One region of the Stenotrophomonas sp. 10L48 genome, then DNA from elsewhere that is predicted to be linked to it. Evidence: riboswitches for the same ligand, from Rfam matches in the RefSeq annotation. Region 1 holds a riboswitch; the other holds the start of a gene.

Evidence for each region. Region 1 has a riboswitch for glycine ahead of gcvP (aminomethyl-transferring glycine dehydrogenase). Riboswitches for the same ligand answer to the same signal wherever they lie in the genome.
Region 2: linked by a shared signal. The riboswitch ahead of AC1DCU_RS17935 (trimeric intracellular cation channel family protein) and the one ahead of gcvP (aminomethyl-transferring glycine dehydrogenase) in region 1 are both predicted to bind glycine.

What each region holds. Positions count from the first base shown of each region.
Region 1 is NZ_JBFTIX010000007.1:20,044-24,552, forward strand. Features, by position in the region: gene AC1DCU_RS13160 (siderophore-interacting protein) at 1-223, opposite strand, end outside; gene AC1DCU_RS13165 (multidrug effflux MFS transporter) at 365-1,591, opposite strand; glycine riboswitch at 1,891-1,993, shown strand; gene gcvP (aminomethyl-transferring glycine dehydrogenase) at 2,055-4,509, shown strand, end outside.
Region 2 is NZ_JBFTIX010000012.1:71,780-76,288, forward strand. Features, by position in the region: gene AC1DCU_RS17915 (NAD(P)/FAD-dependent oxidoreductase) at 1-677, shown strand, start outside; gene AC1DCU_RS17920 (hypothetical protein) at 1,083-1,538, opposite strand; gene AC1DCU_RS17925 (nuclear transport factor 2 family protein) at 1,542-1,973, opposite strand; gene AC1DCU_RS17930 (GIY-YIG nuclease family protein) at 2,046-2,303, opposite strand; glycine riboswitch at 2,344-2,433, shown strand; glycine riboswitch at 2,447-2,550, shown strand; gene AC1DCU_RS17935 (trimeric intracellular cation channel family protein) at 2,635-3,252, shown strand; gene AC1DCU_RS17940 (MdtA/MuxA family multidrug efflux RND transporter periplasmic adaptor subunit) at 3,471-4,509, shown strand, end outside.

The DNA.
Region 1 (4,509 bases):
CAGGCAGTGCCCGGTAACGGGCATACCAGTCTTCGCCGCTGGGCACGTCCGGCGCGTCCTGGCCGGGCAAGGGGAAAAACACCTTGATACGCTGGTCCGGGCCTTCGGTCTTCATGTGCGCCACGTCGGCGCCGGTGAACACCATGCGGTCCAAAGAAGGAGAAAGAACGCGGCGCTCCTTCAGCGCCACCTCGAACAGGCGGTAGGTCTGCTGCGCAGCCATGCGGGTACCTCATGCGACGACATCGGAATGGCTGGCTGTCGTGCACCCACGAACCGGCTCGCTGGAAACCCCAGCCTAATCCCTGCCCGCAGCGCCGCAACGGATCCGCGCGTGATGACGCGCCCTACCCCTGCACGACGCTCAATGCGCCGTGCTGGCTGCCTCTGATGCGCGCTCGCGCTGGTGCTCCCAGTACCAGAACACGAAGCCGGCCGCGAAGAAGCCCGCCTGTCCCAGTGCCAGGTGCAGCGGGTTGTTGTGCAGCAGCGGCGATACCACGCCGGCCACCACGGTGCTGATCATCAGCTGCACGAACGCCTGCAGCGACGACGCCAGGCCGCGCTGCAGCGGATACATGTCCAGCACCGCCAGCGCCAGGATCGGGAAGATCAGCGCCATGCCCATGCCGCCAAGGAAGATCGGCATCACCGCCCACGGCAGCGCGAACTGCGGCGCCAGGGTGACGTAGCCGATGTTCAACACGGCAGAGACCGCACACAGGGTGAAACCGAGCGCGACCTGCCGGGTCGGTGTGCTGTGCCCGGCCATGCGCCCGGACAGGAACGAACCGGTGGTCATGCCGCCGATGGTGGGAATGAACAACCACGCAAAGCCACCTTCACCCAGATGCAGGTGCTGCATCACGATGGCCGGCGCCGAGGAGATGTACAGGAAGATGCCGCCGAACCCGATGCTGCCGGCCAGGGCCAGGCGCAGGAACCGCGGGTTGAAGCCGATGCGCACGTAATCGCGCAGCAACGTGCGTGGCGACAGGGCGATCCGCGCCTCCACCGGATGGGTTTCCGGCAGGAAGCGCGCGGTGGCCGCCAGCAGCACCAGCGCGAATACCACCAGGAACCAGAAGATCAGCGGCCAGCCGGCACCGCTGAGCAGGATCCAGCCACCGATGATCGGCGCGATGGCCGGGGCGATACCGAACAGCATCGACACCTGGCTCATCAGCCGCTGCGCGTCGTGGCCGTGGTACAGATCGCGGATCACCGCGCGGCCGACGATCATGCCCACGCCGGCGGACAGGCCCTGCAGTGCGCGGAACGCCAGCAGCGTGGTCAGGTCGGTAGACAACGCACAGCCCACCGAGGCGCCGACGAAGATCACCAGGCCGCCGAGGATCACCCGCTTGCGTCCCCACGCATCGGACAGCGGGCCATGGGCCAGGCTCATCAGGCCGTAGAACAGCAGGTAGACGCTGATGGTCTGCTGCACCGCCACCTCGTCCACCGCCAGGCGCTGGGCCAGCTGCGGAAACGCGGGAAAGATGGTGTCGATCGAGAACGGACCGAACATGGCCAGGCCAGCGAGCAACAGGGCCATGCGGCGGGTGGAAGGAGCAACGGCGGCGGTCATCGGGCAAGCGTCCGGCAGGGCCATGCATGACACGCACGGCGGGCGCCGATCCCCTGCAGCAGGGACGGCGCCAGATGAATACGAGAATCCCACCATCATAGGTGGGGAATGCGCGCGATGCCATGCACGGATGCACAGAACGCACGCCCGGGCCATCGGCCATTCAGCCCCGTGAGGCCAGCCCGGGCCACCGTCAGGCGCCGGCAACGAGCTATAATCGGCGGGCAACACGGTGGGAGAAGCAGGTCACCGCTGCCGAAGGCGCAACGCCCGTAATCGCTCAGGCCCGATACCACCCGTAACAGAACTCTGGAGAGACCGGTTCGATCCGGCGCCGAAGGGGCACGAAGCTGCGGTTTTCCGCGCTTTTAAACTCTCAGGCAAAAGGACAGAGGGGCGCCCGCAGACCGCCGACCGGCGGCTTGTGCCCGTGCGTGTGCCCTTTCCTGACGGATCCTTCGCCATGTCCCAGAACACCCCTTCCCTGCGTGAGCTCGAGCACCATTCGGCGTTCGTCGAGCGCCACATCGGCCCCAACGATGCCGAGATCGCGCAGATGCTCGGCGTCATCGGCCACGCCTCGCTGGATGCGATGACCGATGCCATCGTGCCGGCCAAGATCAAGTCGCCGGCACCGCTGGCGCTGCCGGAGTCGATCACCGAAGTGCAGGCGCTGGCGAAGATCCGCGCGATCGCCGACAAGAACACCGTGCTGCGCAGCTTCATCGGCCAGGGCTACTACGGTACCCACACGCCGAACGTGATCCTGCGCAACATCCTGGAAAACCCGGCCTGGTACACCGCCTACACCCCGTACCAGGCGGAAATCTCGCAGGGCCGCATGGAAGCGCTGATCAACTTCCAGACCCTGTGCGCCGACCTGACCGGCATGGAAATCGCCAACGCCTCGCTGCTGGACGAAGCCACGGCCGCCGCTGAAGCGATGACCCTGGCCAAGCGCTCGGCCAAGTCGAAGTCGGACACCTTCTTCGTGCACGACGCCGTGCACCCGCAGACGCTGGAACTGCTGCGCACCCGCGCCGAGCCCATGGGCATCGTGCTGCGCGTGGGCACCCCGGCCGAAGCGCTGGAAGCGGAAGCCTTCGGCCTGCTGCTGCAGTACCCGGACACCTTCGGCCAGGTGGGCGACTACAAGGCGCTGGTCGATGCCGTGCACGCGCGCGGCGGCCTGGTGGCCGTGGCCACCGACCTGCTGGCACTGACCCTGCTGGCCGCCCCGGGCGAATGGGGTGCGGACATCGTGGTCGGCAACAGCCAGCGTTTCGGCGTGCCGTTCGGCTTCGGTGGCCCGCATGCTGCGTTCATGGCCTGCCGTGACGCCTACAAGCGTTCGATGCCGGGCCGCCTGATCGGCGTCTCGATCGACGCACAGGGCAACCCGGCCTACCGCCTGACCCTGCAGACCCGCGAACAGCACATCCGCCGCGAGAAGGCCACCTCCAACATCTGCACCGCACAGGTGCTGCTGGCGGTGATGGCCTCGATGTATGCCGTCTACCACGGTCCGGAAGGCCTGACCCGCATCGCCCGCCGCACCCATCGCCTGGCCGCCATCCTGGCCAGCGCGCTGCGCACTGCCGGTGTGCAGGTCGGTGCCGACTTCTTCGACACGCTGCACGTCACCGGTGTCGACGCCGACGCGATCCATGCCAAGGCCCGTGCCGCCGGCTACAACCTGCGTGCGATCGACAGCAGTTCGGTCGGCATCAGCCTGGACGAGACCGCCACCCGCGCCGACATCGTCGCCGTAGGCGCGCTGTTCGGTGCCACCGTTGATGTGGACGCGCTCGATGCCAGCACCGCCGATGCGCTGCCGGCCGGCCTGCTGCGCCAGTCCGCGTTCCTGACCCACCCGGTGTTCAACACCCACCACAGCGAGCACGAACTGCTGCGCTACCTGCGTTCGCTGGCCGACAAGGACCTGGCGATGGACCGCACGATGATCCCGCTGGGCTCGTGCACCATGAAGCTCAACGCCACCGCCGAAATGATCCCGGTGACCTGGCCGGAGTTCTCGCAGATCCACCCGCTGGTGCCGGCCGAGCAGGCGCTGGGCTACAAGGAACTGATCGATTCGCTGGAAGCGATGCTGGTCGAGTGCACCGGCTACGACGCCGTCAGCCTGCAGCCGAACTCCGGTGCGCAGGGCGAGTACGCCGGCCTGCTGGCGATCCGCGCCTACCACCGCTCGCGTGGCGAAGATCACCGTGACATCTGCCTGATCCCGGATTCGGCGCATGGCACCAACCCGGCCTCGGCGCAGATGTGCGGCATGAAGGTCGTGGTCACCAAGACCGATGCCAACGGCAACGTCGACGTCGAAGACATCCGTCTCAACGCCGAGAAGTACAGCGACCGCCTGGCCGCGATCATGATGACCTACCCGTCCACGCACGGCGTGTTCGAGGAAGAGGTGGTGGAGATCTGCGAGATCATCCACAAGCATGGCGGCCAGGTGTACACCGACGGTGCCAACATGAACGCCCTGGTCGGCGTGGCCAAGCCGGGCAAGTGGGGTTCGGACGTTTCGCACCTGAACCTGCACAAGACCTTCTGCATCCCGCACGGCGGCGGCGGCCCGGGCGTTGGCCCGTGTGCGGTCAAGTCGCACCTTGCCCCGTTCCTGCCGGGCAAGCTGGGTGACAACGGTCCGGTCGGCATGGTCAGCGCCGCCAGCTTCGGCAGCGCCTCGATCCTGCCGATCAGCTGGATGTACATCGCGATGATGGGCACCGAGGGCCTGCGCAAGGCCACCCAGGTCGCCCAGCTCAACGCCAACTACATCGCCAAGCGCCTGGCCCCGCACTTCAAGACCCTGTACACCGGTCGCAACGGCCTGGTCGCGCACGAGTGCATCCTGGACGTTCGTCCGCTGGAGAAGACCAGCGGCATCGGTG
Region 2 (4,509 bases), on a different contig from region 1:
TGGTCGAGGCCGGTCCGCGCGTGTTGTCCACCTTCCCCGAAGTGCTTTCGCTGAAGGCACGCCGACAGCTGGAAAAGCTGGGCGTGGAAGTGATGACCGGCACGCCGGTGAGCCACATCGATGGACAGGGCTTCAAGCTGGGCGACCACTTCGTGCCCGCGCGCACCGTGGTCTGGGCCGCCGGCGTGGCCGCCTCACCGCTGGCGCGCACGCTGGACGTGCCGCTGGACCGCGCCGGTCGCGTGCAGGTGCAGCCCGACCTAACCCTGTCTGGTCACCCGGAACTGTTCGTGGCCGGCGACCTCGCTGCGCTGAACCAGGCCAACGGCAAGCCGGTACCGGGCGTTGCGCCTGCCGCCAAGCAGATGGGCAAGTACGTGGCGGACGTGATTCGCGCGCGCCTGCATGGCAAGGCAGCACCCGGACCGTTCAAGTACGCCGACTTCGGCAACCTGGCCACCATCGGCCGCATGGCCGCGATCGTGCACCTGGGCAAGCTCCAGCTGTCCGGCGTGCTGGCCTGGTGGTTCTGGCTGGCCGCGCACGTGTTCTTCCTGATCGGGTTCCGCAACCGCGTCGTGGTGCTGTTGAACTGGGCGGTGGCGTACTGGAGCTACCAGCGCAGCGCGCGGATCATCTTCGGCGATGACCGCGAAGACCGGCGACCGAAGCGGTAGATCCACGCCATGCGTGACCTCTCGACCGACACAGTAGATCCACGCCATGCGTGGATGAATTTCTGTGCAGGTTGCATGGAGCACAGCCACGCATGGCGTGGCTCTACTGCTTCATCGGGCCTGGATCATGTCCGGTAGAAATCTTCGCGGTAGGTAGCGCGGCGAGCGCCCTCGACCGACACAGTAGATCCACGCCATGCGTGGATGAAGTTCTGCGCAGGCTGCATGGAGCGCAGCCACGCATGGCGTGGCTCTACTGCTTCATCGGGCCTGGATCATGTCCGGCAGAAATCTTCGCGGTAGGTAGTGCCGCGGGCACATCCTCGACCGGCACAGTAGATCCACGCCATGCGTGGATGAATTTCTGTGCAGGCCGCAGGGAGCGTAGCCACGCATGCCGTGGATTCACCGTTTCATCGGGCCGCCGGGCACACGCCGTTTCGACCATGCCCGGCAGAAATCTTCCTTCCTCGCGGTATCGGCAATCTGTGCGGCACTCCAATGCCGGGTGATCCAGATCGCCAACGCGGTGCTGCTCAGGTGCCAGCGCAGCATGTCGTGCTGCGGCTGCCGCCACAGGTGGCGGCGGGCAATCCAGTAGGCCTCCCGCTCGACATCCGGCACCTTCTTCTTCATCGCATCCTTGTCGAAAAACTGCGCGGTGAAGCTCCAGGGGTTGATCGGTTGGTGCCCCATGCGCGGCTCACTGCTGCATGCCGCCACACCACTGGGCGCGCGGTCGGCGGGCTGCGGCCAGCCCTCCACCCAAGCGAGCCCAAGCAGGTACAACAGCCCCGGTAGCAGGTCAACGAAGGCCAGCAACAGCAGTAGCGCGATCCATGCACGGCCCGCAGCACGCATGCGTCACTCCGCCTTCGGCTTCGGGTACCACAGCGCGTTGACGATGACCCAGCGCTGCTCGAAGCGGCCCATGTGGAAGTAGTCGACGAACCACGGGGTTTCCAGCCGCACCGATGCGGCGTTGCCGGTCACGTCCAGCACCGTGCAGCGGCGATCCCATTGATCTTTCGGGGTCTTCAACGCGCCCTGCTTCGTCAGCGCAACCAGCTCTTCCTTCGACATCCGGCGCAGGCCCAGGCGCTCGTCCGGTGTATCACCGAGCACCGCGCGCTTGGCCAGGTCCGGATGCAGGGAACGGGCGACGCGCTGCGGGTCGGCTTCCAGTTGACCGTCGACGTAGTCGTGGCAGGTGGCATCGATGGCTGCGATCGTGGCGGCGTCGGCGGCAGGGCTTGCTGCTGCGGAAAGTGCGAACAACAGGGCAACGGTGGACATCCGGGTCTCCAGCGCTGAGGGCTGGGCGATCATGGCATGGCCGGATGCGCCCCATCCACGCATGGCGTGGATCTACTGCAACAGCCACGCCAGTTTGCGTTCGCGCGGCTGCCGCTTGAGCTCCCATTCGGCACGCGAGGCCGCTGCCCGGTCCGGGTACTCACGCACCGCCAGGACCCGCAGTGGCGGCCGCGACCGGGTGTAGCGGGCCCCCTTGCCGGCCTGGTGAGCAGCAAAGCGGGCCTGCACGTCGGTGCTGATGCCGGCGTAATAGCTGCCGTCGCGGCATTCGAGCAGGTACAGGAACCACGGGCGGGAGGGCGAAACCATGGCCGGATTATGCCGTGCTGCACTGCAGCGGATATACTGGCGACCGAATGCAGGAGAGAGGCGCCGCGCTGGCGCCCGCCGAAGGCGCAGGCTCCCATGATCGCTCAGGCCGGTGGGCTGGAATCCCACCAACCATGCATTCGACTCGCCGAGCTGGAGAGAGGTCACCGGGCACGCCCGGGACGATCCGCCGAAGGGGCACGCGGCTCACGCCGCTGAACTCTCAGGCAAAAGGACAGCGGGAGCGGCACCGGTCATCGTCATCCCGTCATTGCGCAGGCAGTGGCGGTATGTGCGCATGGCCGGCCCCACCGCGCCCGGAGCCTGTCCCATGCTGCTGTCCATCATCTACCTTATCGCCATTTCCGCCGAAGCCATGACCGGTGCCCTGTCTGCCGGCCGCCGCCGCATGGACCTGTTCGGCGTGGTCATGATCGCCTGTGTCACCGCCCTCGGTGGCGGCTCGCTGCGCGACATCCTGCTCGGCCACTATCCGCTGGGCTGGGTGAAACACCCGGAGTACCTCGGTTTCACTGTGTGCGCCGCACTGATCGCCACCTGGGTGGCGCGCTGGATGCACCACTTCCGCCGCACCTTCCTGGTGCTCGATGGCCTGGGCCTGATCGCCTTCACCCTGATCGGCTGCTCGATCGCGCGCGAGGCCGGCCATGCACTCCCGATCGTGCTGATCGCCGGCATGCTCACCGGCGCCTTCGGCGGCGTGCTGCGCGACATCCTCTGCAACGAGGTGCCGTTGATCTTCCAGAAGGAGCTGTACGCCATCATCTCGCTGCTGACCGGTGCGGTGTATCTGCTGTTGCTGCACTGGGGCGTGGCCGATGCCACGGCGATCCTGTGCTGCCTGGGCGGTGGTTTCGCCATGCGTCTGCTGGCGATCCATTACCGCTGGGAAATGCCCAAGTTCGTGTACCACGACGAAGTACATTGAGCGCTGGCCGGCACTACCGGCGGGGTGGCATGACCAAGGTCACGCGGCGACCGCCCGCGTAAACCGCTACCATTGGCGCCCCGTCGCACGCGCGACGGCATCCAGCCACGCCGCGCCTGCGGCCCCGCCAGACAATCCCCCTCCCCCGCTGCCCGTGGCCCTTCGTGGTGCCGACGGGCCCGCATGACCCTGCGTGCACGCAGGGCGCAGGATGCCCCATGTCTGTCGCCGAAAACTCCCGCTCACGTCGTGCCCGCCTGCTGCTGGTCGTTGCCGGTCTTGCCTTTGTCGCTGGCCTGGCGTGGTGGCTGTGGCCGCGGGCCGAGGCGGGCAGTGGCGAAGCCGGCAGCGGCAAGACGGTGCCTGTACGCATCGCCCTTGCCAGCGCCGAGCCGCTGGTGCTGCGGATGAAGGCGGTCGGTACGGTCACTCCGCTGCACAGCGTGGTGGTGCGCAGCCGCGTGGACGGCGAACTGATGCGCCTGCATTTCCAGGAAGGTCAGCAGGTCAACGCCGGCGACCTGCTGGCACAGATCGATCCCCGCCCCTACCAAGTGAAGCTTGCGCACGCACAGGGTACGCAGCAGCAGAACCTGGCCGAGCTGGAGAATGCCGAGCGCCAGCTGCAGCGCTACCGCGAACTGCAGCGACAGAACTACGTGTCGGCACAGGAACTGAGCGACCAGCAGAGCAAGGTGCGGCAGCTGCAGGGGCGCCGCCTCAGCGACCAGGCATCGGTGGACGAAGCACGCCTGCAGTTGCAGTACACGCGCATCATCGCCCCGGTCAGCGGCCGTGTCGGCCTGCGCCGGCTGGACGTAGGCAACCTGGTGCACGCCAGCGATACCGAAGGCCTGGTCACGCTGGCGCAGACGGCGCCGATCAGCGTGCTGTTCACCGTGCCCGAGCCGGAGCTTCCCGCCCTGCTCGATGCCGTGCAGGCGCAGCCGGCGCTGGCGGTGGAAAGCTGGGACCGCGAAGAACGACGGCAGCTCGCCAGCGGCACCCTGTCCAGCGTCGACAACCGCATCGATACCGCCACCGGCACGCTGAAGCTGCGCGCGCAGTTCGACAACGCCGACCAGGCGCTGTTCCCCAACCAGTTCGTCAATGTGCGCCTGCAGCTGGGTGAGCATCCCGCGCTGCTGATTCCCGATGCCGCCGTGCAGTTCGGCAGCCAGGGCAACTACGTGCACATCGTCGACAAGGACAACAAGGCACAACGTCGCTCGGTGGTGCTCGGTCCGGCCGACGCCG